2 regions of the Bradyrhizobium sp. WYCCWR 13022 genome follow, and region 2 is predicted to be linked to the other one. Evidence: riboswitches for the same ligand, from Rfam matches in the RefSeq annotation. Region 2 holds a riboswitch; the other holds the start of a gene.
What was found. A riboswitch is a leader RNA that binds a small molecule or an ion and turns the genes downstream of it on or off. The one in region 2 is predicted to bind glycine.
Positions count from the first base shown of each region.

Region 1: linked by a shared signal. The riboswitch ahead of gcvT (glycine cleavage system aminomethyltransferase GcvT) and the one ahead of QY049_RS00130 (D-amino acid dehydrogenase) in region 2 are both predicted to bind glycine.

Region 1 is NZ_JAUIZJ010000001.1:143,075-158,390, forward strand. Features, by position in the region: gene QY049_RS00740 (DMT family transporter) at 1-76, shown strand, start outside; gene purQ (phosphoribosylformylglycinamidine synthase subunit PurQ) at 48-749, opposite strand; gene purS (phosphoribosylformylglycinamidine synthase subunit PurS) at 749-988, opposite strand; gene purC (phosphoribosylaminoimidazolesuccinocarboxamide synthase) at 1,002-1,769, opposite strand; gene QY049_RS00760 (DUF1476 domain-containing protein) at 2,090-2,413, shown strand; gene purB (adenylosuccinate lyase) at 2,508-3,938, shown strand; gene cynS (cyanase) at 4,009-4,491, opposite strand; gene QY049_RS00775 (TrmJ/YjtD family RNA methyltransferase) at 4,589-5,788, opposite strand; gene QY049_RS00780 (NADP-dependent isocitrate dehydrogenase) at 6,129-7,343, shown strand; gene QY049_RS00785 (cyclic nucleotide-gated ion channel) at 7,557-8,783, opposite strand; gene alaS (alanine--tRNA ligase) at 8,790-11,483, opposite strand; glycine riboswitch at 11,718-11,806, shown strand; gene gcvT (glycine cleavage system aminomethyltransferase GcvT) at 11,970-13,118, shown strand; gene gcvH (glycine cleavage system protein GcvH) at 13,128-13,496, shown strand; gene gcvP (aminomethyl-transferring glycine dehydrogenase) at 13,656-15,316, shown strand, end outside.
Region 2 is NZ_JAUIZJ010000001.1:19,793-35,108, forward strand. Features, by position in the region: gene QY049_RS00110 (multidrug effflux MFS transporter) at 1-666, shown strand, start outside; gene QY049_RS00115 (hypothetical protein) at 721-861, shown strand; gene QY049_RS00120 (ABC transporter substrate-binding protein) at 981-2,591, opposite strand; gene QY049_RS00125 (M20/M25/M40 family metallo-hydrolase) at 2,859-3,989, shown strand; glycine riboswitch at 4,153-4,256, shown strand; glycine riboswitch at 4,260-4,372, shown strand; gene QY049_RS00130 (D-amino acid dehydrogenase) at 4,441-5,742, shown strand; gene QY049_RS00135 (ABC transporter permease) at 5,923-6,864, shown strand; gene QY049_RS00140 (ABC transporter permease) at 6,884-7,771, shown strand; gene QY049_RS00145 (ABC transporter ATP-binding protein) at 7,786-9,438, shown strand; gene QY049_RS00150 (M81 family metallopeptidase) at 9,570-11,075, shown strand; gene QY049_RS00155 (M20 aminoacylase family protein) at 11,090-12,253, shown strand; gene QY049_RS00160 (amidase) at 12,256-13,677, shown strand; gene QY049_RS00165 (crotonase/enoyl-CoA hydratase family protein) at 13,838-14,728, shown strand; gene QY049_RS00170 (NADPH:quinone oxidoreductase family protein) at 14,826-15,316, opposite strand, start outside.

The DNA of each region.
Region 1 (15,316 bases), 120 kb from region 2:
GGCGGGCGTTGCCGCCATGACGGTGCCGGCAGAGCGGCTGAAGCGGCTTACGCTGCCCGGTCGAGATGCGCGGTGAGGCCCGCGAACAGGCCGCGGCCGTCGGTGCAGCCCATGATGTCTTCGACGTGGTTTTCCGGATGCGGCATCATGCCGAGCACGTTGCCCTTGTCGTTGACGATGCCGGCAATGGAATGCGCCGCGCCGTTGATGTTGTTGGCCTCGTCGACCACGCCCTCGGCCGAGCAGTAGCGGTAGAGCACCCGCCCCTCGCCTTCGAGCCGCTTGATGGTTTCTTCATCCGCCTCGTAATTGCCCTCGCCATGCGCGACCGGCACGCGGATCACCTGGCCGGCATTGTAGCCGCGGGTGAACGGCGTGTCGGAACGCTCGACGCGCAGATGCACGTCCTTGCAGATGAACTTCAGCCGCGCGTTGCGCATCAGCACGCCCGGCAGCAGGCCGGACTCGCAGAGGATCTGGAAGCCGTTGCAGACGCCGAGCACGAGGCCGCCCTTGGCCGCATAGTCGCGCACCGCATCCATCACCGGCGCCCGCGCCGCAATCGCACCACAGCGCAGGTAATCGCCGTAGGAGAAGCCGCCGGGTACGACGACGAGATCGGTGCCGGCAGGCAGCGACGTCTCGGCATGCCACACCATAGCGGGTTCATGGCCCGAGATGAGCCTGAGCGCACGCGCCATGTCGCGTTCGCGGTTGATGCCGGGGAAGACGAGGATGGCGGCTTTCATCAGAGCAGCTCGACCCGATAGTTCTCGATCACGGTATTGGCGAGCAGCTTGTCGGCGGCGTCCTTCAGCGCGGCTTCGGCCTTGGTCTTGTCGGCGCCGGCGAGCTCGATGTCGAACACCTTGCCCTGCCGCACGCTGGCCACGCCGTCGACGCCGAGCGATTTCAGCGCGCCTTCGATGGCCTTGCCCTGCGGATCGAGGATGCCGGTCTTCAGGGTAACGGTGACACGTGCCTTCACGTCATCTTCCTCTTCAGCTTTTCACCAGCACGGGACCCGTGCCCTGCGGACGCTCGTTCTCCATGAGGATGCCGAGGCGCTTGGCGACTTCCGTGTAGGCCTCGAGCAGGCCGCCGAGATCCCGGCGGAAACGATCCTTGTCGAGCTTCTCGTTCGACTTGATGTCCCACAGACGGCAGCTGTCCGGCGAGATCTCGTCGGCGACGATGATCCGCATCATCTCGTTCTCGAACAGCCGGCCGCACTCCATCTTGAAGTCGACGAGGCGGATACCGATGCCGAGGAAGAGGCCGGTCAGGAAGTCGTTGACGCGGATGGCGAGCGCCATGATGTCGTCGATCTCCTGGGGCGTGGCCCAGCCGAACGCGGTGATGTGCTCTTCCGACACCATGGGGTCGTTGAGCTGGTCGTTCTTGTAGTAGAACTCGATGATCGAACGGGGCAGCTGCGTGCCCTCCTCGATACCGAGGCGCTGCGACAGCGAGCCGGCGGCGACGTTCCGCACGACCACCTCGAGCGGCACGATCTCGACCTCGCGAATCAACTGCTCGCGCATGTTGAGGCGGCGGATGAAGTGGGTCGGCACCCCGATGTCGTTGAGGTGCTGAAACAGGTACTCCGAGATCCGGTTGTTGAGGACACCCTTGCCCTCGATAACCTGATGCTTTTTGGCATTGAACGCGGTGGCGTCATCCTTGAAGTGCTGGATCAGGGTACCGGGCTCCGGACCTTCGTAGAGAACCTTTGCCTTGCCTTCATAAATGCGACGCCGACGGCTCATTGGGATGTACCGTGTTTTGTTGAAATCCATGTATTTGGTGTGCTCCGGTTACCAGGTTACGACCCACAGCGGAGCTGCCGTGAACGGCTCGGACCCCGTCTGGAACGCAAGGAAACAGAACGGGAACCAAGCCTTCAGGCAACCTATCCGATTGGCTGTCCCAGCACAATCGATCCGGCCCATCCGACGCTGACTTATACCACCTTGCCTGCGGCTTTACGGCTCGTTGTTCGGCCGATCATGCCCCTTATCTAGGCATGCGCGGGGGTCTTCGCAACGAGGACCGCCACGTCCAGAGACCTCAAGGAATCGGAAGACGCATGAGCGAATTCAACAAGCGCGAAGAAGGGTTTGAAAAGAAGTTTGCCCTCGACGAGGAGCAGAAATTCAGGGCGGAAGCCCGTCGCAACCGCCTGCTGGGGCTGTGGGCGGCCGAGAAGCTCGGGATGTCGGGCGATGCCGCCACGGCCTACGCCAAGGAGGTGGTCGCGGCCGACTTCGAGGAGGCCGGCGACGGCGATGTCCTGCGCAAGGTCATGGCCGATCTCATCGCCAAAAACATCGCCATCACCGAACAGGCGATTCGGGCCAAGATGAGCGAGCTGATCGCGGTCGCGGCCGCCGAGGTGAAGGCCGGAAAATAGGCTTGACGACGGGCGGCGGGCGGCCGTGGAAGGCAGACCCGCTGCCCGCCCTGTCGGACTTGCAGCCGGCCCCGCGCAGTGCCAAATGGGCGGCATGTCTCAGGATCACATCTCCAACGTCCTCGCCCAACGCTACGCCTCGCCCGCCATGCGCGCCATCTGGAGCGGCGAAGGCAAGGTCCGCCTCGAACGCGACTACTGGATCGCCGTGCTGAAGGGCCAGCGCGATCTCGGCATTCCCGTGCCCGATGGCGTGATCGAGGCTTATGAGCGCGTGAAAGACCAGGTCGACCTCGACTCCATCATGCGGCGCGAGCGCATCACCCGTCACGACGTCAAGGCGCGGATCGAGGAGTTTTGCGATCTCGCCGGTCACGAGCACCTGCACAAGGGCATGACCAGCCGCGACCTCACCGAGAACGTGGAGCAATTGCAGGTCTACCGCGGGCTCCAACTCATCGAGACCAAGAGCATCGCCGCGCTCATTCGCTTTGCCAGGCACGCCAAGCAGCTCCGCGACATGCCGTTCACGGCGCGCACGCACAACGTCGCCGCGCAGGTCACGACGCTCGGCAAGCGCATCGCCATGTTCGGCGAGGAGATGCTGGTGTCGCACCAAAGCCTGGTCAACGTGCTCGACACCTATCCCGCGCGCGGCCTGAAGGGCGCGGTCGGCACGAGGCTCGACCAGATCACCTTGTTCAACGGCGATGCCGGCAAGGCCCGCGCGCTCGAACAGCGCATTCTCGTCCACCTCGGCCTGCCCAAGAGCTTCGATGCGGTCGGCCAGGTCTATCCGCGCAGCCTCGACTTCCGCGCGGTCAGCGTGCTGACCGAGCTTGCCAGCGGTCCCGGCAATTTCGCCAAGACGCTGCGCCTGATGGCGGGCCATGAGCTTGCCAGCGAAGGTTTTGCCAAGGGCCAGGTCGGCTCGTCCGCGATGCCGCACAAGATGAACAGCCGCTCGTGCGAGCGCATCAACGGCCTGCATGTCGTGTTGAAGGGCTATCTCGCGATGGCCGCAGGGCTCGCCGGCGACCAGTGGAACGAGGGCGACGTCTCCTGTTCGGTCGTTCGCCGCGTCATGCTGCCCGATGCCTTCCTCGCCATGGACGGCCTGCTCGAAACCCTGCTGTCCGTGCTCGACCAGATGGAAATCTTCGACGCCGTCGTCGCAACCGAACTCAACCGCTATTTGCCCTTCCTGCTCACCACCACGGTGATGATGGAGGCGGTGAAGAAGGGCGCGGGCCGCGAAGGCGCGCATGAGGCGATCAAGGAGCATGCGGTCGCTGCCATCAGGGACCTCCGCACCGGCAAGATCGTGCAGAACGACTTGCTGAAGCGTCTCGCCGCCGATCAGCGTCTCGGTCTCAGCGAAGCCGAGCTGAGCCAAGTGCTCGAGCACGGCCGCGCCAATTCCGGCGATGCCGGCGCGCAGGTCGATTACTTCGCCGAGCAGGTCGACGCGCTGGCGAAGGCAAAGCCTGAAGCGGCCAAGTACACGCCGGGCGCCATTCTCTAGCTAGTCAACGGTGGGTAGCGAGTAGCGAATGCAAACTTTCCCATCCGCTACTCGCAATTCGCCGTTCGCCTCACTCTTCCTTGAAGCCGTACTCCGGGACGTTGCCGCTGGCGCCGTAATATTTGTACGGCAGGAATTTGCCTGACATCGTGATCTTGACGCGGTCGCCCTTCGGATTCGGCAGGCGCTCCATCACCATGTCGAAATCGATCGCCGACATGATACCGTCGCCGTACTCTTCCTCGATCAGCGCCTTCCAGGCCGGACCATTGACCATCACCAGTTCGTAGAACCGGTAGATCAAAGGATCGGTCGGCGGCATCGGCATGCCGCGCATCGGCGTCTCGTTCAGCATCGCGGTCTCGGCCTTCGAAAGGCCGAACAGCTCAGCGGCGTTGGCCGCTTGCGGCTTCGTCAGCTTCATCTGGCCGAGGATCGCCCCGACGATCAGCACCTCGGAATAGCCGCCGATTTTTTCGCAGACGTGTTTCCAGCTCCAGCCCTTCTCGCGTTTGATATCGAGCAGCTTTTCGGTGAGGTCTTCGCGTTTCATGTCAGGGTCTCCCTTGGTCAGGCATGTGACGGGCCTGCCGCTTTGGGAGGCACGAAACGTGCCAATAAATGAGGCTTACGGCCTCGTGCGGGACGACCTACGCGCCCTGCTCCACCATCCCCTGCAGCCGCACCAGCTCCGCCTCCAGATCCCGCTCCACATCCGCCGCACGGATCTCCAGCACGCGATAGTCGCGCGCCTCGAGCCACGCTCGCCGCGACGCGCGATCAGCGGCGATGGTGTCGCCTTCGCCCGGATTGACCAGCTCGATCGCGATCCGGTGCGGGAACGAGACGAAATCGGGGATGTGGCGGCCGACCGGGGTCTGACGCTTGAACCCACCTGCGAAGCGACGGTCGCGGGTCAGCGCCTGCCAGAGCAGGCGTTCGGCATCGGTCGGATTGCGGCGGAGCAGGCGCGCGAGGCCGCGCACGGTCGAGCCGCTGTCCGGCGCGCCGCCGGCCTGCCCATGCTCGGCCAAGAGCGCGCGCAGGCGCGTGGCCTGCTCGCCGTCGAGCACACCGCCTTTGGCCGGTCCCTTGCGCCCTTCCGCGATCGCCATCACCACGCCGTGGAGCGTGTGCATGTCCTGCTTGGTCGGCTCCATCCGGCTGAAGATGTTGCGCAGGTTCACCAGCATGGTGTCGCGCTTCTCCGCCGGGCGCAGGAATTCGACCCGGTCGAGCTCGCGCACGAGATTGTCGAAGAAGGCCTGCATCTGGTGCTGCGAGGCCCGCTCGGATCGCTCAGGCATGCCGTGCGGCAGCTCGCCCGAGGTTGCATGCTTGAACCATTCGTAGCCGACCAGCAGCACCGCCTGGGCGAGGTTGAGCGAGGCAAAGCCCGGATTGACCGGGAAGGTGATGATACGGTTGGAAAGCCCGACCTCCTCGTTGGTCAGGCCCCAGCGCTCGCGGCCGAACAGGATGCCGGCCTTGCCGCCGGTCGCAACGTGCCCCGAGATCTCGGCTGCTGCCGCCTCCGGCCCGACCACGGGCTTGGCCTGGTCGTGGGGCCGCGCGGTGGTGGCGAACAGCAGGTCGAGGTCGGCGACCGCCTGCGCCACCGTGTCGAACAGCTCGACCTTTTCCAGAATGTGGTCGGCGCCGGCCGCCGCCCGCTGGGCGGCAATGTTCGGCCAGCCGTCGCGCGGATTGACGATGCGCAGGGCGCCAAGCGCAAAATTGCCCATGGCGCGCGCGGCCATGCCGATGTTTTCCCCGAGCTGCGGCTCGACCAGGATCACGATGGGACCGTCCAGCGACAGGCCTGCCTTGCTCTTGTCAGTCCCCGACATCTCGTTTCGCTTTCACTCTGGTCGTCCAAGGCCTTGGCGGGGCACTCTTCAGGAATTGATTCAAGGCCGGCCGCCGACCGGGCTGCCGTGTCCGCCAGTCGTTTGCCTGTCCTGACGAAATTCTCAAGGGAAATAACGACTTGGATTCAGCTTTTGAATCTCGCCCGAAACCTGAACCCGGTCCCTGCCACGGTAGCCGGCAGCGCCCCCCATCTGTGGAAGCTGGGTGAGCTAAAAGTGCATAATCACTTGGCTTTCGCCCGCCACGGTCCGGTGCTAAGAGGCGGCGGATATTCAACTTGGCGCCTCTAGCGCCGATCCCAAGAGGGCTGCACCGATCATGGCAAAAATCAAGGTATCCAATCCCGTCGTCGAACTCGATGGCGACGAGATGACCCGGATCATCTGGCAGTACATCAAGGACAAGCTGATCAACCCGTTCCTGGATGTCGAGCTGCAGTATTTCGACCTGGGCATGGAGTACCGCGACCACACCAACGATCAGGTGACCATCGACGCCGCCGAGGCGATCAAGAAGGTCGGCGTCGGCGTCAAGTGCGCCACCATCACCCCCGACGAGGCCCGGGTGAAGGAGTTCAACCTCAAGCAGATGTGGAAGTCGCCGAACGGCACCATCCGCAACATCCTCGGCGGCTGCATCTTCCGCGAGCCCATCATCTGCAAGAACGTGCCGCGCCTGGTTCCCGGCTGGACCAAGCCGATCATCATCGGCCGCCACGCCTATGGCGACCAGTACCGCGCCACCGACATCAAGTTCCCGGGCAAGGGCACCCTCTCGCTGAAGTTCGTCGGCGAGGACGGCACCGTCATCGAGAAGGAAGTGTTCAAGGCTCCGGGCGCCGGCGTCGCCATGGAGATGTACAATCTCGACGATTCCATCATCGACTTCGCCCGCGCTTCCTTCAACTACGGCCTGCTGCGCAACTATCCGGTCTATCTCTCGACCAAGAACACGATCCTCAAGGTCTATGACGGCCGCTTCAAGGACATCTTCCAGGAGATCTTCGACGCCGAGTTCAAGAAGGAGTTCGACGCCAAGGGCCTGACCTACGAGCACCGTCTGATCGACGACATGGTCGCCTCGGCGCTGAAATGGTCGGGCGGCTATGTCTGGGCCTGCAAGAACTACGATGGAGACGTGCAGTCGGACACGGTCGCGCAGGGCTACGGCTCGCTCGGCCTGATGACCTCGGTCCTGCTCACGCCCGACGGCAAGACCGTCGAAGCGGAAGCTGCCCACGGCACGGTGACCCGTCACTACCGCGAGCACCAGAAGGGCAAGGAGACCTCGACCAACTCGATCGCGTCGATCTTCGCCTGGACCCGTGGCCTCGCCCACCGCGCCAAGCTCGACAACAACGCCGAGCTGGCGAAGTTCGCCTCGACGCTGGAGAAGGTCTGCGTCGACACGGTCGAGGAAGGCTACATGACCAAGGACCTCGCGCTCCTGGTCGGCGCCGACCAGCGCTGGCTGTCGACCACCGGCTTCCTCGACAAGGTCGCTGACAACCTCGTGAAGGCGATGGCAGCTTAAGCTGCCATCTGCATTTTCGCCCGACTGGGCCAGACATCATCACGGGCCGCGCCGAAGCGCGGCCCGTTGCTTTTGAGAGCCGTTGCGGACAGATGCGACCATGTCGTGCACCGGGCGCAACGGCTGCCGACATCCCCTGGCTGAAGCAGGCGGGCGAGTTCAAGAGCGCGCCCTACTCGGCCGAGTATGTCGTCCTGAAGAAAGGCTGAGCGCTCAGCGGTCGGTGCCCTCGCGCTCGGCCTGCGCCAGCTCTGCCGCCGCGAGATCGCCGGTCTCTTCCAGCCGTGCGCGCGCCGTCTCCTGAACGTGCGCGGCGAGCATCGGCATGCGCGCGATCAGGGCGTGAAAGTCCTGGGCGTCGAGCAGCAGCAGCCGCGTCTTGCGCGTCGCGGTCACCGTGCCGCTGCGCTTGGTCTTGTGCAGCAGTGCGATCTCGCCGAAGAAGGTACCGTCACCGAGCCGCACATGCTGGCTCGGCAGCGCGATCTCGACCTCGCCGGCGGTGATGAAATACATCGACGAGGCCGCATCGCCCCGGCGCACGAGGATCTCGCCCTGCTCGATCGTGCGCGCGCGCAGCAGCCGCATGATGTCGGCGATTTCGCCCGCCGACAGATGCGAGAACAGCGGCACCCGCGCCAGCATGCCCCAGGTGACGACGAAATCCCGCCGCCTCACCTCTTCGGCAAAGGCGCTCGAGATGATCGCCACCGGCAGCGCGATCATGGCGAAACCGCTGATGATCGCGAACACCGAGACGAACTTGCCGAGCGGCGTCACCGGCACGACGTCGCCATAGCCGACGGTGCCGAGCGTCACGATCGCCCACCACATCGCCTGCGGGATGGTGCCGAGCTTGTCCGGCTGCACGTCGCGCTCGATGGCGTAGAGCAGCGAGGCGAAGGTGAGCACCGCGCCGATCAGGATGACGACGCAGCCGATCAGCGCCCTCCGCTCGGCGTGCACGGCGGCGAGCAGCGAGCGCATCGCCGGCGAGTAGCGGATCAGCTTGAAGAACGGCAGCACGCCGAGCGCGGCCAGCGTCGCGTGCCGGCCCATCATCAGGACGATCGCGGCGGGCAGGAACGCCATGAGGTCGATGATGCCGAGCGCCGAGAACGCATAGCCGAGCCGGTCGGCGAGCGGCGAGCCGTTGCGCGGCGTGTGGCCCGCCACGGTCCAGAGCCGCGCGGCATATTCCAGCGCGAACACGATGACGCAGAGGATGGTGATGCCGGAGAACAGCGCGTCGAATTGCGCATCGAGTTGCGGCACCGACGCGAGGATCATCGCGGCAACGTCGAGCACGATGACGCCAATGATGATCCGAATGAAGCGCGATCCGACCGAGTAGGCCAGCGGATCGTGCTCCAGCAATTCGTAGAGGCGATCCCTCAAGTCGGGATCGCGAAGCCCAATTCCTCGCGGAACGAGGCGCATGGCGATTTACGCGCCTGCCGCTTTTTGTTCGAGGACGGCTTTTTCGATCGCCGCCAGCGCGTCCGTCGCCTTGGCGCCGTCGGGGCCGCCGGCCTGCGCCATGTCGGGACGGCCACCGCCGCCCTTGCCGCCGAGCGCTTCGGAGGCGACGCGCACCAAATTCACGGCGTTGAAGCGCGCGGTGAGATCGGCGGTGACGCCGACCACGATTCCGGCCTTGCCGTCCTCGGTGACGCCGACGATCGCGACCACGCCGGAGCCGATCTGCTTCTTGGCCTCGTCGGCGAGGCTCTTGAGATCCTTCATCTCGATGCCCTGGACCGCGCGCGCCATCAGCTTGACGCCGCCGACCTCGCGCACGCCGGAGGCTGCGCTGTTCCCGGCGGACGCACCGCCGCCCATCGCGAGCTTCTTGCGGGCGTCGGAGAGCTCGCGCTCGAGCTTCTTGCGCTCCTCCATCAGCGCCGTGATGCGCGCCGGGACGTCGTCCAGCGAGGTGCGAAGCTCGCTCGCCGCGGTTTTCGCCAGCGCCATGGTGTCGTTGGCGTGCTTGCGCGCGTAATTTCCAGTGAGCGCCTCGATGCGGCGGACGCCGGAGGCGACCGCGCTCTCGCCGGTCAGCGTGATCAGGCCGATATCGCCGGTGCGCCGCACATGGGTGCCGCCGCAGAGTTCGACCGACCAGCCGAGCGCGTTGGCGCCGCGCTCGCGCGCGGTCTTGCCCATCGAGACGACGCGAACCTCGTCGCCATACTTCTCACCGAAAAGCGCACGCGCGCCCGCCTCGCGGGCCTCGTCAACGCCCATGACGCGGGTCGTGACCTCGTCGTTCTCCAGCACCACGTCGTTGGCGATGTCCTCGACGCGGGCGAGTTCCTCCGCCGTGATCGGCTTCGGATGCACGAAGTCGAAGCGCAGCCGGTCCGGCGCCACCATCGAGCCGCGCTGGGCGATGTGGTCGCCGAGCACCTGGCGCAGCGCCTCGTGGATGAGATGCGTCGCCGAGTGATGCGCGCGGATCGACGAGCGCCTGGAATGATCGACCTCGAGCTGCAGCGCGGTTCCGACCTTCAGCTCGCCGCTCTCGACGGTGCCGACATGCACGAAGAAATCGCCGAGCTTCTTCTGCGTGTCGGTGACGCGGAACCTGATGCCGCCCTCGCCCGTCAACACGCCGGTGTCACCGACCTGGCCGCCTGATTCCGCATAGAACGGCGTCTGGTTCAGCAGAAGCGCGCCGGTGTCGCCGGCCTTGAGGCCGGCCACTTCCGCACCATCCTTCACCAGCGCCGAGACCACGCCTTCGGCGCTCTCGGTCTCGTAGCCCAGAAATTCGGTGGCCCCGAGCTTCTCGCGCAGCGGGAACCAGATCGCCTCGGAAGCCGCCTCGCCCGAGCCCTTCCAGGACTCGCGCGCCTTGGCCTTCTGCCGCTCCATCGCGTCGGTGAACGCAGCCTGGTCGACACCGATGCCGCGCGACTTCAGCGCGTCCTGCGTCAGGTCCAGCGGAAAACCATACGTGTCGTACAGCGTGAAGGCGACGTCGCCGTCGAACATGTCGCCCTTCTTCAAGGAAGCGCTCTTCTCATCCAGGATCGCCAAGCCGCGCGACAGAGTCTTGCGGAAGCGGGTCTCTTCCAGCCGCAGCGTTTCCTCGATCAAATTCTCCGCGCGCATCAAGTCGGGATAGGCCTGGCCCATCTCGCGGACCAGCGCCCAGACCAGCCGGTGCATCAGCGGCTCCTTGGCGCCCAGCAGCTGCGCATGGCGCATCGCGCGGCGCATGATCCGGCGCAGCACATAGCCGCGGCCCTCGTTCGAGGGCAGCACGCCGTCCGCAACGAGGAAGGCGGAGGAGCGCAGATGATCGGCGATGACGCGGAAAGAGGCCACAGTCTGCTCGTTCGGCCCGCTGCCGAGCGCGGACGACGTCGCGTCGATCAGATGACGGAACAGGTCGGTCTCGAACACGCTGTCGACGCCCTGCATGATGCAGGCCATGCGCTCGAGGCCCATGCCGGTGTCGATCGAGGGACGCGGCAGGTCGACGCGTTCCTCCTTCGTCACCTGCTCATATTGCATGAACACGAGATTCCAGAATTCGAGGAAGCGGTCGCCGTCCTCTTCCGGCGAGCCGGGAGGGCCGCCCCAGATATGGTCGCCGCGGTCGATGAAGATCTCCGAGCACGGGCCGCACGGGCCGGTGTCACCCATCGCCCAGAAATTGTCCGACGTCGGGATGCGGATGATGCGGTCGTCGGTGAAGCCGGCGATCTTCTTCCAGAGCCCGTGCGCCTCGTCGTCGGTATGGTAGACGGTGACGAGCAGCTTGTCCTTCTTCAGCCCGAAATCCTTGGTGATGAGCTTCCAGGCCAGCTCGATCGCGCGCTCCTTGAAATAGTCGCCGAACGAGAAGTTGCCGAGCATCTCGAAGAAGGTGAGATGGCGCGCGGTGTAGCCGACATTGTCGAGGTCGTTGTGCTTGCCGCCGGCACGCACGCATTTCTGCGACGTGGTGGCGCGCTGGTAGGGCCGCTTCTCGACGCCGGTGAAGACGTTCTTGAACTGCACCATGCCGGCATTGGTGAACATCAACGTCGGATCGTTGCGCGGCACCAATGGCGAGGACGACACGATCTCGTGGCCGTTCTCGGCAAAGAAGTTCAAAAAGGTCGACCTGATCTCGTTGACGCCGCTCATGTTCATCCAATCGGGTGTGCTTGGACCCGCTCATCCGCCATCCAAACCGGTGATTTGGGCTGATATCTGCGGGCCAAAGCGCTTTTAGACAAGGCCAGCTTCGCTGTCCAGAAACTGTGCAAGCAGATCAGAGGGTTGCCGCATCAGCGTAATCCCGTCGCAATCCCTTTGGAAAGCCGCAATCCGCGCGTTGACAGGCTTGGCCGGGCTGTGGTCTGTACCCATCTGTATCGTACGGCCACGACGGGAGAGACCGGCTTCATTGCCGGCGCCGAAGGAGCAACCGCCCCGGAAACTCTCAGGCAAAAGGACCGCGTGGCTTTGACGACATCTGGAAAGAGGCGCCGACGGGCAAAGACCTTTTGAGAAGGGTTGGCCCGGACCAGCGTCCGCCGACGGGATAATACTCTCAGGCACAGCGACAGATGGGGCTTCGACTGGTTGCCTCCGGGGAATCGTCCCTGGGGAACCGCCGAGGGCCCCGTGATGCTTGCGCGCGACGACGAAGACTCCCTGAAACGTACCCCCCTTCACGACCTTCATTTGTCGCTCGGCGGCAAGATGGTGCCGTTCGCCGGCTATGACATGCCCGTGCAGTACCCCGCCGGGGTCCTCAAAGAGCACCTCCAAACCCGCAGCTCGGCCGGCCTGTTCGACGTCTCCCATATGGGCCAGATCGCGCTCCGGCCGAAATCCGGCAAGGTCGAGGACGCCGCCCGCGCACTGGAGCGACTGGTCCCGCAGGACATCGTGGCGATCGCGCCGGGACGGCAGCGCTACGCCCAGTTCACCAACGCCGATGGCGGCATTCTCGACGATCTCATGGTCGCCAATTTCGGCGATCATCTGTTCCTGGTGGTCAACGCCGCCTGCAAGGCCGCGGACGAGGCGCATCTGCGCGCCAATCTCTCCGATGCCTGCATCATCGATTCGCTCGCGGACCGCGCGCTGATCGCGTTGCAGGGCCCGAAGGCGGAAGCCGCGCTGGCGAAATTGTGTGCAGAGGCACCGTCCATGAAGTTCATGGATGCCGGCCCGCGCAATGTTGCCGGCCTCGCCTGTTTCGTCTCGCGCTCGGGCTACACCGGCGAGGATGGATTCGAGATTTCGGTGCCAGCCAGCGACGCCGAGCGTCTCGCCAAGACGCTGCTGGAAAACCCCGATGTGATGCCGATCGGCCTTGGGGCCCGTGACAGCCTGCGACTGGAAGCCGGGCTCTGCCTCTACGGCCACGACATCGACGCTGAGACCACGCCGGTCGAGGCTGCGCTGGAATGGTCGGTGCAGAAGAGCCGCCGCACCGGTGGCGCCCGCGCCGGCGGCTTTCCCGGCGCCGAAAAAATCCTTGCCCATTTCGACAACGGCGCGTCCCGCCGCCGCGTCGGCCTGCTCGCCCAGGGCCGCGCCCCGGTGCGCGAGGGCGCGGTGCTGTTTGCAGATGGCGCAGGCGGCGAGCCGATCGGAAAGGTCACCTCCGGCGGCTTCGGCCCGAGCCTGAACGCGCCTGTGGCGATGGGCTACGTGCCGACGAGCCTGAGCGCACTCGACACAAAACTCTTTGCGGAGGTGCGCGGCCAACGTCTGCCGCTCGCCGTCGCCGCCATGCCCTTCGTGAAAAACACCTACAAACGCTGAGGATCGACAATGACCACGACGCTGTACACTTCCGACCACGAATGGCTGGCGATCGACGGCGAAGTCGCCACCGTCGGGATCACCGATTACGCGCAGTCGCAGCTCGGCGACGTCGTGTTCGTCGAGCTGCCCAAGGTCGGCCGCACCCTGAAGAAGGCCGAAGCTGCCGCCGTCGTGGAATCGGTCAAGGCCGCCTCCGACGTCTACGCACCGATCTCGGGCGAAGTGCTCGAGACCAACGATGCGCTCGCCGCCGAGCCCGCGCTGGTGAACTCGGACGCGCAAGCCGCGGCCTGGTTCTTCAAGATCAGGATTGCCGACAAGAGCGAGCTTGGCGGCCTGATGGATGAAGCCGCCTACAAGGCGCACACGGCATGAAGATATGAGCCGCACCGTCTCAACATACTCACTGTCATCGCCCGCGAAGGCGGGCGATCCAGTACGCCGCGGCCCATCGGCCCTAGCCGAAGCGGCTGCGTGTACTGGATGCCCCGCCTTCGCGGGGCATGACAGCAACTCCTAAAGCGAGGACCCATGATGACCGCGCACCGCAAATCCAATGGCGACACCACCGCCTTCGTTCGCCGCCACATCGGCCCCTCGGCGCGCGATGTCACCGCCATGCTGGAGACTGTCGGCGCCAAGAGCGTCGACGCATTGATGGCGGAAACCCTGCCCGCCTCGATCCGGCAGGCAGCACCGCTCGATCTCGGCAAGCCGCTGAGCGAGACCGAGGCGATCGCGCACATGGCCGAGCTCGCGCGGCAGAACCAGGTCTTCACCTCGCTGATCGGCCAAGGCTATTCCGGCACGATCCTGCCGGCGGTGATCCAGCGCAACATCCTGGAGAACCCGGCCTGGTACACGGCCTATACGCCCTATCAGCCCGAGATCAGCCAGGGCCGGCTGGAAGCGCTGTTCAACTTCCAGACCATGATCTGCGATCTCACCGGGCTCGACGTGGCCAACGCCTCGCTGCTCGATGAGGCGACCGCCGCGGCCGAAGCCATGGCGCTCGCCGAACGGCACTCGCAGGTGAAGGCGCAAGCCTTCTTCGTCGACAAGGACGTGCATCCACAGACGCTGGCTGTGATGCGCACCCGCGCCGAGCCGCTCGGCTGGACTCTGGTCGTCGGCGATCCCCTCACCGATCTCGACAAGACGGACGTGCTCGGCGCGTTGCTGCAATATCCCGGCTCTTCAGGCGCGGTGCGCGACCTCCGGCCTGCAATCGCGGCGCTGAAGGCCAAGGGCGCACTCGCGATCGTCGCTGCCGATCTGCTGGCGCTGACCGTGCTCGCCTCGCCCGGCGAGCTCGGTGCCGACATCGCGATCGGATCGGCGCAGCGCTTCGGCGTGCCGATGGGCTATGGCGGACCGCACGCCGCCTATATGGCGGTGCGCGATGCGCTGAAGCGCTCGCTGCCCGGCCGCATCGTCGGCCTCAGCGTCGACTCGCGCGGCGCCCCGGCCTATCGCCTCGCGCTGCAGACCCGCGAGCAGCACATCCGCCGCGAGAAGGCGACTTCCAACATCTGCACCGCGCAGGTACTGCTTGCCGTGATCGCCGCGATGTATGCGACCTATCATGGCCCCGAGGGGCTGGCGCAGATCGCGCGCACCGTGCATCGCCGCACCGCCGTGCTCGCCGCGGGCCTGCGCAAGCTCGGCTTCGCGCCGCAGTCGGAGACTTTCTTCGACACGATCAGCGTCGATGCCGGCGCCAAGCGCGCCGAGATCGTCGCGCGCGCTGCCGCCGAGAAGATCAATCTCGGTGTCGGCGAAGCGAGCTTGCGCATCGCGTTCGACGAGACCACGACACCTGCAACGGTCGAAGCCGTCTGGCGTGCGTTCGGCGGCCAGCTCTCCTACGCCGAGATCGACGCGACCACGCGCGAGGCGCTGCCGGAGGCGCTGAAGCGCACCACCGCGTACCTCACCCATCCCGTATTCCACGCGCATCGCTCGGAAACCGAGATGCTGCGCTACATGCGCAAGCTCAGCGACCGCGACCTCGCGCTCGACCGTGCAATGATCCCGCTCGGCTCCTGCACCATGAAGCTGAACGCGACGACAGAGATGATGCCGCTGACCTGGCCGGAATTCGGCTCCCTGCATCCGTTCGCCCCGCGCGAGCAGGCCGCCGGCTATCACGCGCTGTTCGCGCGGCTCGAAAAATGGCTGTGCGACATCACCGG
Region 2 (15,316 bases):
CGGCTTCCGGAGACGCTGCCCGAGACGGAGCGCAGGTCGCTCGCGCCTGCCGACGTGCTCTCGGCCTTCCGCCAGACCGTCACCAACCGCCAGACCATCGGCTATGCGACCGCCGCGGGCAGCGTGATGGGCGCGCTATTTTCCTATGTGTTCTCCGCGCAGCAGGTGTTCACCGGCATCTATCATCTCGGCCATTATTTCCCCCTCGCCTTCGCCGCAATCGCGGCCGGCACCGCCGTCGCCGGCTTCCTCAACGCGAAACTGGTGGGGCGGCTCGGCATGCGCGTGATCTCGCACGGCGCGCTGACGCTCTATGCCGCGGTGGCCGGCGTGATGCTGCTGACCGAGATTCTCGGCGTGCTGCCGCTGCCCCTGTTCATGGTGCTGTCGGCGCTGATGATGTTCTCGTTCGGGATGATGGTCGCCAATTTCACCGCGCTCGCGATGGAGCCGCAGGGCCACATCGCCGGCACCGCCTCCTCGCTCTACGGCTCGATCACGACTCTGATCGGCATCGTCGTCGGCACGGCGATCGGCCAGAGCTTCGATGGCACGCTGCTGCCGTTCTCGGTCGGCTTCTTCCTGTCGACGCTTGCGGCGCTCGCGATCGTGCTGGTCGTGGAGAAGGGGCGGCTGTTCAAGCCGCATCATCGCCCGATCGTGTGAGGAACTTCAAAGCCCTCTTCATGTTGTCTTGCAGCAATTCGAGAGATGGACTCAATGGAACCACAGCACCGCAACGAAGCGCGCAAGCCGGACCGTCAGCAGGCTGAGCGATCGGCGTCTTCAGCCGAGCACGCCGCCGTCAATCCGCCTTTTGCAAGCGAAGGGCTCGAGCAGGTTCGCGACAGCCACTGCTGAGGCGCCGCTCCCGCCTTCACCGAAACAGGAATACCGAACGACAACGGCGCCGCTGATGACAGCGGCGCCGCGTGATGTCATGGCGAAGGGTGCCGGAAGCCCCCTTCCCTTGTTCCGTCTTACTCTGACTTGTCGACGTTCCAGAAGATCGGAGTCGCCGGACCGTCGAGCACGCCGGTGAGCGACTTCCGCCAGGCGCTCGGCGCCAGATACTGGCCGAGCGGGATGTAAATCACCTGGTCATAGGCTTCCTTCTGGATCTCGGAGGCGATCTTCTTCTGATCGTCGAGCGAGGCCGCGCGGACGAACTCGTCCTTGAGCTTCTCGATCTTGGCATCTTCCGCCCAGCCGAACCAGCCGCCGTTCTTGCCCCGTCCGCCGATCGATACGTTGGCGACCGGGTTCATCACGTCGGCGGCAACCCAGTTGGTGAAGAACATGTTCCAACCGCCCTCCTTCACCGGCTTCTGGCCGGCACGCCGGCTCACGACGGTCTGCCAGTCGGTCGCCTGAAGGTCGACCTTGAAGCCAGCCTCACGGAGCAATTGCGCCGCGACGACCGGCTGGGCCTTCAAGGTGGTGACATCGCCGGGCGCCATGATCGCGATCGGCGTTCCGTCGTAGCCGGACTCGGCGAGCAGCTTCTTGGCCTCTGCCATGCCGCCGCCCTTCACCAGAGTCTCGCCACCTGCATCGCTCGCAAAGGGCGTATCGCAAACGAAATAGGCGCCGCAGAGCTTGTAGTACTTGGGATTGCCGACGAGCGCGTCGAGCACGTCCTTCTGGTTCATCGCCAGGAGCGCAGCGCGGCGAATCTTCGGATTGTCGAACGGCGGCAGCAGGAAGTTCATGCGGCCGAGCGTCTGGAAGCCGAACTTGTTCAGGACCTCGACCTTGAGGTCGCTGTTCCCTTCCAGCACCGGAAGCAGATCCCACGGCGGGTTTTCCATGAAGTCGATGTCGCCCGACTGCAGCGCGTTGACCGCCGTCTGCGCGTCCGGCATGGTGATCCATTCGACACGGTCGACCTTGACGACCTTGCCGCCGGCGGTCCAGCTCGCCGGTTCCTTGCGCGGCACGTAATCGGTGTTCTTGGCATAGACCGACTTCACGCCTGGCTGGAATTCACTCTGCACGAACTTGAAGGGACCGGAGCCGATCTGCTCGGCCATCTGCTTGCCCGCCGGCGTTTCGGCGAGCCGCTTCGGCATCATGAACGGTACCAGCGAGGACGGTTTGCCGATCGATTCAAGCACCAGCCCATAGGGCTCCTTCAGCTTCAGCACGATCGTCTTGGCGTCTGGCGCCTCGATGCTGGCGGTGAAGTCCATGAGCTTCTGGCCCATGCCGTCGTTCTTGCCCCAGCGCTTCAGCGATGCGACGCAATCCTCGCCGGTCACCGGCGCGCCGTCATGCCACTTCAGTCCGTCGCGCAGCGTGAAGGTGTAGGTCAGCTTGTCGTCGGAGACCTTCCAGTCCGCCATCTGCGGCTGAACCTTGAACGTCGAATCGGTCGAAAGCAGGGTGTCGTAGACCATGTAGCCGTGGTCGCGCGTGATGTAGGCGGTGGTGAAGCCCGGATCGATGATGCGCAGGTCCGAATGCATCACAGCCGTGATGGTCTTGCCGCTGGCGGCCGACGCGTTCGGCGGCAACACGGACGCAAACGCAAGCGCCGTCGGCGCGACACCCGCAATCTTGAGAAGCTTGCGGCGCGAAATCTTGGACATATAAGTTTCTCCTGACGTGAAACTGTTCAAAGGCAGGTTCTTGGTTGAGCATCAGGTTCGTTTCTTGGGCGAACTAACCTCATGCAATGCCTTTATCTTTCGAGACTTGCAGACAGTCTTGAGCGCGTCAATCCGGTTTCGGTGCAGCCCATGGCATCGCATCCACGGGCTCCACAAAGATCGGTTTGGCTCTACAACATTCTCCGCTTGTCCCGTCCCGCGCCAATGCAATGCGCGTTCCACCTTCCAAGCTCGAGAGACATTGAGATGAATCCAGCCAATCTTCCCTTCGATTCCGAGGCGATGCTCGAGGGCTTGCGCACCTGGGTGGAATGCGAAAGCCCGACCTGGGACGCCGGTGCCGTCAACCGCATGCTCGATATTGCGGCGCGCGATATGGCCATCATGGGTGCGACGATCGAACGCATCGCCGGCCGTCAGGGCTTTGGCGGCGTCATCCGCGCGCGTTTCCCGCATCCCAAGCAGGGCGAACCGGGCATCCTGATCGCCGGGCACATGGATACCGTCCACCCGACCGGCACTATCGAGAAGCTGAAATGGCGCCGTGAGGGCAACAAATGCTACGGCCCCGGCGTCTACGACATGAAGGGCGGCAACTATCTCTCGCTGGAAGCGATCCGGCAGCTTGCGCGCGCCTCCTTCACCACGCCGCTGCCGATTACCATCCTGTTCACGCCCGACGAGGAAGTCGGCACGCCCTCGACACGCGACATCATCGAAGCAGAAGCTGCCCGCAACAAATATGTGCTGGTGCCCGAGCCCGGCCGTGCCGACAACGGCGTCACCACCGGACGTTACGCCATCGCGCGCTTCAATCTTGAAGCGACGGGACGACCGAGTCACGCCGGCGCGACGTTGTCGGCGGGACGCTCGGCGATCCGCGAGATGGCGCGGCAAATTCTCGCGATCGACGCGATGACGACGGAGGATTGCACCTTCTCGGTCGGCGTCGTGCATGGCGGGCAGTGGGTCAACTGTGTCGCGACGACCGCGACCGGCGAAGCGCTCTCGATGGCCAAGCGCCAGGCCGATCTCGACCGCGGCGTCGAACGCATGCTGGCACTCTCGGGCACCACCAACGACGTCATCTTCAAGGTGACGCGCGGCGTGACGCGGCCGGTTTGGGAGCCGGATGCCGGCACCATGGCGCTGTATGAAAAGGCACGCGGCATCGCCAAATCTCTCGGCGCGGAATTACCGCATGCAAGCTCGGGCGGCGGCTCCGACGGCAACTTCACCGGCGCGATGGGCATCCCGACGCTCGACGGCCTCGGCGTGCGCGGCGGCAATGGCCACACGCTCGAGGAATTCATCGAGGTCGACAGCCTGGTCGAGCGCGGTCGCCTGATGGCGGGGCTGCTGGCGACGCTTGAGTAGCAAGTCGGTCATGCCGGGATGGTCCGTCTCGAGATTCCGGGTTGCGCCGCGCGCCCCCGGAATGACTCGATCCATCAACCTCGCACTGCACAATGCGTTTGCAGTCGCGGATGAAATTTAGCCTTGTCTAAAAATGAGGCGCATCGTACTGCTCGATGGTCCACGCGACGATGCGGGAGAGATCGCAACGAAGGCATCAGCTTTCGTTGCGGCGCCGACGGAGCAACCGCCCCGGAAACTCTCAGGCAAAAGGACTGTATCGTCAGGACGATCTGGAGAGAGGCGGCACGATTTGACTATCGTGGCGTCCACCGAAGGGGATAGTCCGAGGTCGACCTTCCGAGGTCCGCATCGGATCAAGCTCTCAGGTAACCGTGACAGATGGGGCGCCGCCAACGGCTTTCGGGCCGGCGGTCAGCCATCTCTAACTCACGGGAGCCCCTAACTCATCATGACTCATATCGCCATCATCGGCGCCGGCATCACCGGCGTAACGACCGCCTATGCCCTGCTCGAACGCGGCTTTGAGGTGACGGTGCTCGACAAGCACCGTTATGCCGCGATGGAGACCTCGTTCGCGAACGGCGGACAGCTCTCTGCCAGCAATGCCGAAGTGTGGAACAGCACCGCGACGATCCTCAAGGGCCTGCGCTGGATGTTCCGGCGCGATGCGCCGCTGCTGATGAACCCGCGGCCGAACTGGCACAAATATTCGTGGATGAGCGAGTTCGTCGCCGCAATCGGCAACTACCGTGCGAACACGATTCTGACCACGCGGCTCGCCATCGAAGCCCGCAAGCACCTGTTCGAGATCGCGACGCGCGAAGGCATCGACTTCGATCTCGAGCGCCGCGGCATCCTCCACATCTATCACGACAAGAAGGACTTTGAATCCGGCCTGCAAGTCAACGCGCTGCTGCAGGAGGGCGGCCTCGATCGCCGCCCTGTGACAACGGAAGAAATTCGCACGATCGAGCCGACCCTGCGCAAGGAGTATTACGGCGGTTTCTACACGCCGTCGGACGCGACCGGCGATATCCACAAATTCACGCGCGGCCTTGCGGAGGCTTGCAAGCGTCGCGGCGCGACCTTCATCCACGAAGCCAACATCGATTCCATCGCGCAAGCCGGCGGCGGCTTTGTCATCGGTTGGGCTGATCTCTCGGCAAGCGACGCTGCCGCTTCTGCGCGCGGCATGCTGAAGGCGGACGGCGTCGTGGTCTGTGCCGGCGTTGCCAGCCGTCACTTTGCGGCGATGCTCGACGAGCGCGTCAACGTCTATCCGGTGAAGGGCTATTCGATCACGGTGCAGCTCGACTCCGCCGAAAGCCGCGACGCGACGCCGACGGTCAGCCTGCTCGACGAAGCCGCCAAGATCGTCACCAGCCGGCTCGGCGCCGATCGCTTTCGTGTCGCCGGCACCGCCGAGTTCAACGACTTCAACCGCGACATCCGCGCCGATCGCGTGCAGCCGCTGATCGACTGGGTGCGCAGCAATTTCCCCGATGTCGAGACCTCGCGCGTCGTGCCCTGGGCTGGCTTGCGACCGATGATGCCGAACATGATGCCAGTGGTGCGTGCAGGCCGGATGCCGGGCGTGTTCTTCAACACCGGCCACGGCCATCTCGGCTGGACCCTGTCGGCCGCAACCGCGCAGATGATTGCGGGAACCATCGACGGCTGGCGCGGGCTCAACGCACCGCGATCGGCCCCCTCACTTGCGGTTGAGCAAGAGCTGCGTCGTGCATCCTGAGTGGTCGCAAATCACTGCGGGGCGGCCCTTGCGACCGCCCTGCCCTTGGCACACAATTTGCCCCGAGAGAACGGCTCTCCGGCCGTCTCTTCCAGCCCGAGTGACAGGCGCGCATGATAGACACGACCGAATCCACGGGCGCCTCTCGGCCCCCTCAATTCCGCAGCCGGAGATAGGTGCATGCTAGGTTATCTCATTCGCCGCGTTCTGGCCGCGGTGCCCGTGATGGGCGTCGTCGCGCTGTTCGTGTTCCTGCTGCTGCGGCTGACACCTGGCGATCCCGCCGCGATCCTCGCCGGCGACAACGCGACGCCGGAGCGTCTGGAGCGCATCCGCACCTCGCTCGGCCTCAACGAGCCGTTGATCGTGCAGTTCATCACCTGGGTGAACAAGCTGCTGCACGGCGACCTCGGGACCTCGCTGATCTCCAATCTCCCGGTCATGAAGATGATCGGCCAGCGCGTCGAGCCGTCGATCTCGATCGCGCTGTCGACCATCATCCTCGCCGTCATCGTCGCCGTGCCGCTCGGCGTCATCGCGGCCTGGAAGCATGGCACCTGGATCGACCGCTTCGTGATGGGACTCTCCGTGCTCGGCTTCTCCGTGCCGGTGTTCGTGGTCGGCTACGTCCTGATCCAGGTCTTCGCCATCGACCTGCGCTGGGTGCCGGTGCAGGGCTTCAAGAGCATCTCGGCCGGCTTCGGCCCCTTCTTCGAGCGCATCATCCTGCCGACCTGCGCGCTCTCCTTCATCTACATCGCGCTGATCGCGCGCATGACCCGCGCGGCGATGCTCGACGTGCTCGGCGAAGACTACGTGCGGACCGCGCGCGCCAAGGGCATCAACGAGGTCGCGGTGATGATGCGGCACGCGCTGCGCAACGCCGCCGTGCCCGTGATCACCGTGATCGGCACCGGCTTTGCGCTGCTGATCTCCGGCGTCGTCGTCACCGAGAGCGTGTTCAACATCCCCGGCATCGGCCGCCTCACCGTGGACGCGGTGCTGGCGCGCGACTATCCGGTGATCCAGGCGATGATCCTGCTGACCTCGCTGATCTACGTCGTCGTCAATCTCCTGATCGACGTCGCCTACACGCTGCTCGATCCGCGAATCCGGTACTGAGGCAAGGACACGAACAACAATGACCGTCGACAGCCTTCCCCAGTCCTCCATTCCGATCACCTCGCCGCTGCGGCCGAAGCTCGGATTCCTCACCTCGACGCCGATCATCGCGGTCGCCACCATCCTGCTGGCGCTGATCGTGGCGGTCTCGATCCTGGCGCCGCTGATCGCGCCGCATGATCCGATCCAGCTCGCGCCATCGCAGCGGCTGAAGCCGGCGTCGGCACAATTTCTGCTCGGCACCGACGCCTATGGCCGTGACCTGTTGTCGCGCGTCATCTATGGCGGGCGCATCTCGCTGCTGATCGGCATCGGCTCGGCGATCCTGTCGATCGCCATCGGCCTCGCCATCGGCCTCGTCTCCGGCTTCTTCAAGCTGGTCGATTCCGTGCTGATGCGCGTCATGGACGGCCTGATGGCGATGCCGAGCATTCTGCTCGCGATCGCCGTGGTGTCGCTGTCAGGCGCCAGCATCTGGACCGTCATGGTCGCGATCACCATTCCTGAAATCCCGCGCGTTGCGCGGCTGGTGCGCTCGGTCGTGCTGTCCGCGCGCGAAGAACCCTATGTGGAAGCCGCTATCTCGGTCGGATCGTCGCTGCCGAAGATCATGTGGCGGCATCTGATGCCGAACACGATCGCGCCGCTGATCGTCCAGGGCACCTATGTCTGCGCGTCCGCGATCCTCACCGAGGCCATCCTCTCCTTCCTCGGCGCCGGCATCTCGCCGGAGACGCCGACCTGGGGCAACATCATGGCCGAGGGCCGCCAGTACTTCCAGCTCAAGCCGACGCTGATCTTCTGGCCGGGCCTGCTGCTCTCGATCGCCATCCTCAGCATCAACCTGATCGGCGACGCCGCCCGCGACGCCCTCGATCCCCGCATGAAGCAGCGCGAGGGCAAGTGATGAGCGATCACGTTATGACCAAAGACATCGTTCTCGACATCAACAACCTCGTCGTCTCCGTCGGCAAGAAGCCGAACGGAGCGAAGATCATCGACGGCATCTCGATCCAGGTGCGCGAGGGCGAGACGCTGTGCCTCGTCGGCGAAAGCGGCTCCGGCAAGTCGGTGACCTCGCTCACCACGATGGGCCTGCTGCCGAAGGGCACGCTGGTGCCATCAGGCGGCAGCGTCAAGCTCGTCGGCGAGGAGATCCTCACCGCGACCGATCGCCGCCTGCGCCAGCTGCGCGCGACCAGGATGGCGATGATCTTTCAGGAGCCGATGACCGCGCTCAATCCGGTGGTGCCGGTCGGCCGCCAGATTGACGAAGTCCTGCGCGCCCACACCGATCTCGACAGCAAGGCCCGCAGGAAGCGCATCCTCGACATGATGGAGCAGGTTCACCTGCCCCAGGTCGAGCGCATCTTCGCTTCCTACCCGCATCGCCTGTCCGGCGGCCAGCGCCAGCGCATCATGATCGCGATGGCCCTCGTGCTGGAGCCGAAGCTGCTGATTGCGGACGAGCCGACCACCGCGCTCGACGTCACCACGCAGAAGCAGATCCTGTCGCTGATCCGCGAGCTCCAGCGCGATCACGGCACCGCCGTGCTGTTCATCACCCACGACATGGGTGTCGTGGCCGAGATCGCCGACCGCGTCGCGGTGATGCGGCAGGGCAGACTTGTGGAGACCGGCCCGCTCGAGACCGTGCTGCGCAATCCCACGATGGAGTACACCCGCAACCTGCTCGCCTCCGTGCCGAGCCTGGTGCCGCGGCCGCCGCGCGAGGAGAGCCACGAGCCCGTCGTGCTCGAGGCCAACGACCTCAGCAAGGTCTACAAGGAGCGCGCGTTCTTCGGCAAGGGACGCGAGGTCGTCGCCGCCGACAAGGTGACGCTGACGCTGCGCAAGGGACGCACGCTCGGCATCGTCGGCGAGAGCGGCTCGGGCAAGTCGACGGTGGCGCGCTGCATCGTGCGCCTGATCGATCCGACCTCCGGCTGCGTCCGCCTCGCCGGCCGCGAGATCTCCGACATCTCGCGCCGCCTGCTGCAACCGCACCGGCAGAAGATCCAGATCGTGTTCCAGGATCCCTACCGTTCGCTGAACCCGCGCATCACCGTCGGCGAGAGCATCGCGGAAGGCCCGATCAATTACGGCGTCCCGCATGCGAGCGCGATGAAGCGTGCCCGCGAGCTGCTCGAGCTGGTCGGCCTGCCGGCCGACGCGGTGTCGCGTTATCCGCACCAGTTTTCCGGCGGCCAGCGCCAGCGCATCGCCATCGCGCGCGCGCTCGCGCTCGATCCGGACGTGCTGGTCGCGGACGAAGCGGTCTCTGCGCTCGACGTCTCGGTGCAGGCGCAGGTGCTGGAGCTGCTCGACGAGATCCAGAAGCGGCTCGGCATCGCCATTCTGTTCATCACTCACGACCTACGCGTCGCCGCGCAAATCTGCGACGAGGTCGTGGTGATGCAGCACGGCCGCGTCGTCGAGCAGGGCCCGGCGGCCGAAGTGCTGACGCATCCGCAGGAGGCCTACACCAGGGCGCTGCTGGATGCGGCGCCCGGACGCAACTGGGACTTTGCGAATTTCCGGCCGGTGTCGGAGGGTGTGGGGGCCAGCGCCTAGGTCTGTCTACCCGTCACTGCGAGTATTCCCAAAACAGCTTGAGGCCATGCGCAGCGCGACTGTCTGCCTTGCTTGCTCTTGCTGCAAAGCCGGGTAACGTCTCGCACATCATTTGCCCGGGACTTGAGTTGATGACACGCATCGCCGTCGGCGGCTTCCTGCACGAGACCAACACCTTCGCTCCGACGAAGGCGACGTTTGCGGACTTCCAGCATGGTGGCGGCTGGCCGGCGATGACCGTAGGGCCCGACGTGCTCAAGGTGATGCGGCGCATCAATGTCGGCCTCGCCGGCTTTGTCGACAGCGCCGAAGCCAATGGCTGGGAACTCATCCCGACGATTGCCTGCGGTGCGAGCCCCTCGGCACACGTGACCAAGGACGCTTTCGAGCGCATCGTGGAGGTGATGGTCGACGGCATCAGAGCCGCGGGCCCGATTGACGCTGTCTATCTCGACCTGCACGGCGCCATGGTCACCGAGCATCTCGACGACGGCGAAGGCGAGATTCTGGCGCGCGTGCGCCGCGTCATCGGCAAGGATGTTCCGTTGGTCGCGAGCCTCGACCTGCACGCCAACGTCACATCAGCAATGATGGAACATGCGGACGCGCTGATCGCCTACCGCACCTATCCTCATGTCGACATGGCCGAGACCGGCCGGGCCTCGGCAGAGCACCTCGCTCTGCTTCTGAAGACGAAGCAGCGCTTTGCAAAGTCGTTCCGCCAGATACCGTTCCTGATCGCGATCAGCTGGCAATGCACCAACGACTTTCCGACCAAGGGCATCTACGAAAGGCTCGCCGCATTGGAGAGCGATGCGGTTCCGACCCTCTCGTTCGCGCCGGGTTTCCCCGCCGCCGATTTCCGCGATTGCGGTCCGAGCGTGTTCGCCTATGGCAAGACGCAGGAAGACGCCGACCACGCAGCGGATGCGATCGTCAAGCTGATCGAAAGCCACGAGGACGATTTCGACGGCAAGATCTGGTCACCCGATGACGGCGTGCGCCACGCCATGGAACTCTCCAGGAGCGCGAGCAAGCCGATCATCATCGCCGATACCCAGGACAATCCCGGAGCCGGCGGCGATTCCGACACGACGGGCATGCTGCGCGCGCTGGTACGCAACAAGGCAAGCGCCGCGACCGGTGTGATCTACGATCCGGAGTCAGCCAAAGCGGCACATGCGGCCGGCGTCGGCGCCACCGTGACGCTCTCGCTCGGCGGCAAATCAGGGATCGCCGGCGACGAGCCCTATACCGAGACCTTCGTCGTCGAAAGCCTCTCCGACGGCCGCTTCGTCGCGCCCGGCCCCTATTACGGCGGCCGCGAGATGGAGATGGGCCCCTCCGCAGCCTTGCGCATCGGCGACGTCCGCGTCGTCGTTTCCTCGCACAAGGCGCAGCTCGCCGACCAGGCGATGTATCGCTATGTCGGCATCGAGCCGACCAAGGAGAAGATCCTGGTCAACAAGAGCTCGGTGCACTTCCGCGCCGATTTCGAGCCGATCGCGGAACAGCTGATGATCTGCGCCGCACCGGGCGCGATGCCGGCCGACACCGCCTCGCTGCCCTGGACGCGCCTGCGTCCGGGAATCCGCATCAAGCCGAACGGCCCCGTTTTCACGCCCCCTTCACGTTAACCGGACAGGAACACATGCCCACCATCGATCGCATCGACGGCTTCGCCGACGAACTCACCGCCATCCGCCGCGACCTCCACGCCCATCCCGAGATCGGCTTCGAGGAGGTGCGCACGTCAGGCATCGTCGCCGACAAGCTGGCGAGCTGGGGCATCGAGGTGCATCGCGGCCTCGGCGGCACCGGCGTGATCGGCGTCATCAAGGGCAAGGGTTCGGGCGGCAAGCGTATCGGCCTGCGCGCCGACATGGACGCGCTGCCGATGGAAGAGAACACCAATCTGAAATGGAGCTCGAAAATCCCCGGCCGCTTCCACGGCTGCGGCCATGACGGCCACACCACCATGCTGCTCGGCACCGCACGCTACCTCGCCGAGACCAGGAATTTCGACGGCACCGTGCACCTGATCTTCCAGCCGGCCGAGGAAGGCCTCGGCGGCGCACGTGCGATGATCAAGGACGGCCTGTTCGAGAAGTTTCCGTGCGACGAGCTCTACGGCCTGCATAACGCGCCCGACCTCAACCACGGCGAAATCGCGATCCTGCCCGGCCCGGCCATGGCCAGCGCCGATTTCTTCGACCTCCGCATCACCGGCTATGGTGCCCATGGCGCGATGCCCGAGCGCTCCAAGGACGCGGTGATCATCGCAACCACGCTGGCGCAAGCGATCCAGACCATCGTCAGCCGCAATGTCGAGCCGCTCCAGGCCGCCGTCGTGTCGATCACCCAGATCCATGCGGGCTCCGCCTACAACGTCATTCCCGGCGACGCGCATCTGTGCGGCACCATCCGCACCTTCTCCAAGGAAGTCCGCACCCTGGTCAGCGAACGCATCCGCACCATCTGCGCCGGCATCGCAAGCGCCTACCAGTGCGTGATCGACGTCGACATCCGCGACACCTTCAACGTGCTGGTCAACCAGGTCGAGCAGTCCAAGGTGGTCGAGGACGTCGCCCGCACGATCGTCGATCCCGCCAAGGTGATCACCCGCACCCAGCCGAAGATGGGCAGCGAGGATTTCGCCGACATGCTGGAGACCATTCCCGGCGCCTATTTCTGGGTCGGCCATGACGGCTCGGTGCCCGTCCACAATCCCGGCTTCGTGCTCGACGACAAGATCCTGCCGATCGGCGCCAGCATGTTCGCCCGGATCATCGAAACGCGTATGCCGGTGGGCTAGCAATGCAGAGGAAGGGCGTCGAGGAGGCGGTCACCTCGCTGCACGATCTGTCCGCGGTCGATCTGATCGCGGGCTATCGGGCAAAACAGTTCTCGCCGAGCGAGGTGCTGGACGATTTGCTCGCGCATGTCGCAGCGTGGGAACCGCATGTGAAGGCGCTCTATGCGTTCGATCCCCAAAGCGCGCGCGAGGCCGCAAAGGCCTCGACCGCGCGCTGGTCCGGCGGCGAGCCTTGCGGCCCGCTCGACGGCGTGCCCGTGACGGTGAAGGACAACATCGCGACCAAGGGCGTGCCCGTGCCGCTGGGGGCTGCGAGCGTCAAGCTCGTACCCGCCGAGAAGGACGCGCCACCAGCCGCGCGGCTGCGTGAGGCAGGCAGCATCATCTTCGCCAAGACGACCATGCCCGATTACGGCATGCTGTCCTCGGGGCTCTCATCGTTCCACGCGCTCGCGCGCAATCCCTGGGACCTCTCCAAGAACCCCGGCGGCTCCAGCGCCGGTGCGGGAGCTGCGGCGGCGGCCGGTTACGGTCCGCTGCATCTCGGCACCGATATCGGTGGCTCGGTGCGCCTGCCCGCGGGCTGGTGTGGCCTCGTCGGCCTGAAGCCGAGCTTCGGCCGCGTACCGATCGATCCCACTTATGTCGGCCGCGTCGCGGGTCCCATGACCCGCACGGTCGATGATTGCGCGCTGATGATGAGCGTGATCGCAAAGCCCGACCGCCGCGACGGCATGAGCCTGCCCGCCGAGCCGCTGAACTGGAAGGGATTGGACAAGTCCCCGCGCAAATTGCGGATCGGCCTGATGCTCGATGCCGGCGTCGGACTGCCGGCGGAAAAACCGGTCCGCGAGGTCGCGGTGAAGGCCGCGAAGGCATTCGAATCCGCAGGCAGCGTCGTCACCGAGGTCGACGGCATCCTGACGCGCGAGATGCTCGACGGCCTCGACAATTTCTGGCGGGCGCGGATGTGGGACGATCTGTCGAAGCTGACGCCGGCCGAACAGGCAAAGGTGCTGCCCTATATCTTCAAATGGGGTGCATCCGGCGCAAAGCTGTCGGGCGTCGACGTCATCCGCGGCTTCAACCAGACCATGGCGATCCGCGCGGCTGCGTCAAAGCTGTTCTGCGAACTCGACTATGTGATCTCTCCGACCGCGCCGAACGTGAACTACGCCGCAGACTGGGCCTCGCCCACCAACGATCCGATGAGGCCGTTCGAGCACATCTGCTATACCGTGCCGTGGAATATGTCGGAGAACCCTGCCGTATCCATTAATGGCGGCTTCGACGCCACGGGTTTTCCGATCGGCGTCCAGATCGTCGGCCGCCGCTTCGACGATATCGGCGTGCTCGGCATGGCCAAGGCCTTCGAGGGCCTGCGCGGCGCACAGAACCCCTGGCCGAAGCCTCCGGCTCACTGACGCCTTCAATACCGTCAGACCGCGACGTGGCCGGGGCTTGCTCCGGCCATTGTCGTTTGCTTACTCAGGAGAGGAAGACATGCCCAGTCCGCGCAAGACGGACGTCGACGCGCATGCATGACGTCTTACGAGACTGCGCTCAAGAAGGAAGGAAACCACCATGGCGTATGAGACGATCAAATACGAGGTCGCCGAGCAGATCCTCACCATCACGCTGAACCGGCCCGACAAGCTCAACGCCTTCAACGCGCAGATGCAGGCCGAGCTGATCGACGCGTTCGACGCCGCCGACAAGGACGACAACGTCCGCGCCATCATCGTCACCGGCGCCGGCCGCGGTTTTTGCGCGGGTGCCGATCTCTCCTCGGGTGCCGACACCTTTGATCGCGACGCACGGCGCGGGCCCGTCAAACGCTTCGCCGACGGCAAGGTCGATTACAGCGATCCGCAGGTACGCGATGGCGGCGGTCAGGTGACCTTGCGCATCTTCAAATGTCTGAAGCCGGTCATCGCTGCGGTGAACGGCCCGGCCGTCGGCATCGGCGTCACCATGCAGCTCGCGATGGACATTCGCATTGCTTCGGATGCCGCTCGCTTCGGCTTCGTGTTCTCCCAGCGCGGCATCGTGCCGGAGGCGGCCTCGAGCTGGTTCCTGCCGCGCATCGTCGGCATCTCGCAGGCGCTGGAATGGTGCTATTCCGGCCGCGTCTTCCCGGCCCAGGAAGCACTCGCCGGCCGCCTCGTCAGCAAGGTCGTGGCGCCTGATGACCTGCTACCGACCGCGCGCGCCCTCGCCAAGGAGTTCGCGGCCAAGACCGCGCCGGTGTCGGTTGCGCTGATCCGCCAGATGATGTGGCGCATGATGGGTGCCGACGATCCCATGGAAGCCCACAAGGTCGACAGCCGCGGCATCTACGCCCGCGGCCGCTCCGAGGATGTGAAGGAAGGCGTGGTGTCGTTCCTGGAGAAGCGGCCGGCGCAGTTCAAGAACAAGGTGTCCAGCGACATGCCGGACTATTTCCCGTGGTGGACGGAGCGGGAGTACAAGTGACGCCAAGCGTCATCCCGGGGCGGTGCGAAGCATCGAACCCGGGATCTCGAGATTCCGGGTTCGCCCTACGGGCGCCCCGGAATGACGACGATAGAAGTCAATCCATCACCAGCGCCACGCGCCCGATCGCCTTGCGGTCGAGCAGCAGCCGCATCGCCTTCGCGTAATCCTCCAGCGGCAGGCGGTGCGAGATGCTGGGCCGCAGCTTGCCCTCCTCTGCCCATTGCAGCAGCGCTTTCAGCCTGATCGCGCCGAGCTTGGGGTTTTTCCGCACCGCTTCGCCTGCGCGCACGCCGAGCACGCTGGCGCCCTTGATCAGCAACAGATTGGTCCTGGCCGAGCCGATGCCGCCGGTAAAGCCGATCACCAGCAGCCGCGCGCCCCAGGCGATGCAGCGCATCGAATTCTCGAACACCTCGCCGCCGACGGGATCGAACACCACGTCGGCGCCGCGGCCGTCGGTGATGCGCTTGACGGCATCGCGAAACGGCTCCCGGTCGTAGCGCACGAGATGGTCGGCACCGCGCGCTTTGGCGATCGCCAGCTTTTCGTCGCTCGACGCCGTCGCGATCACGGTCGCACCGAGCA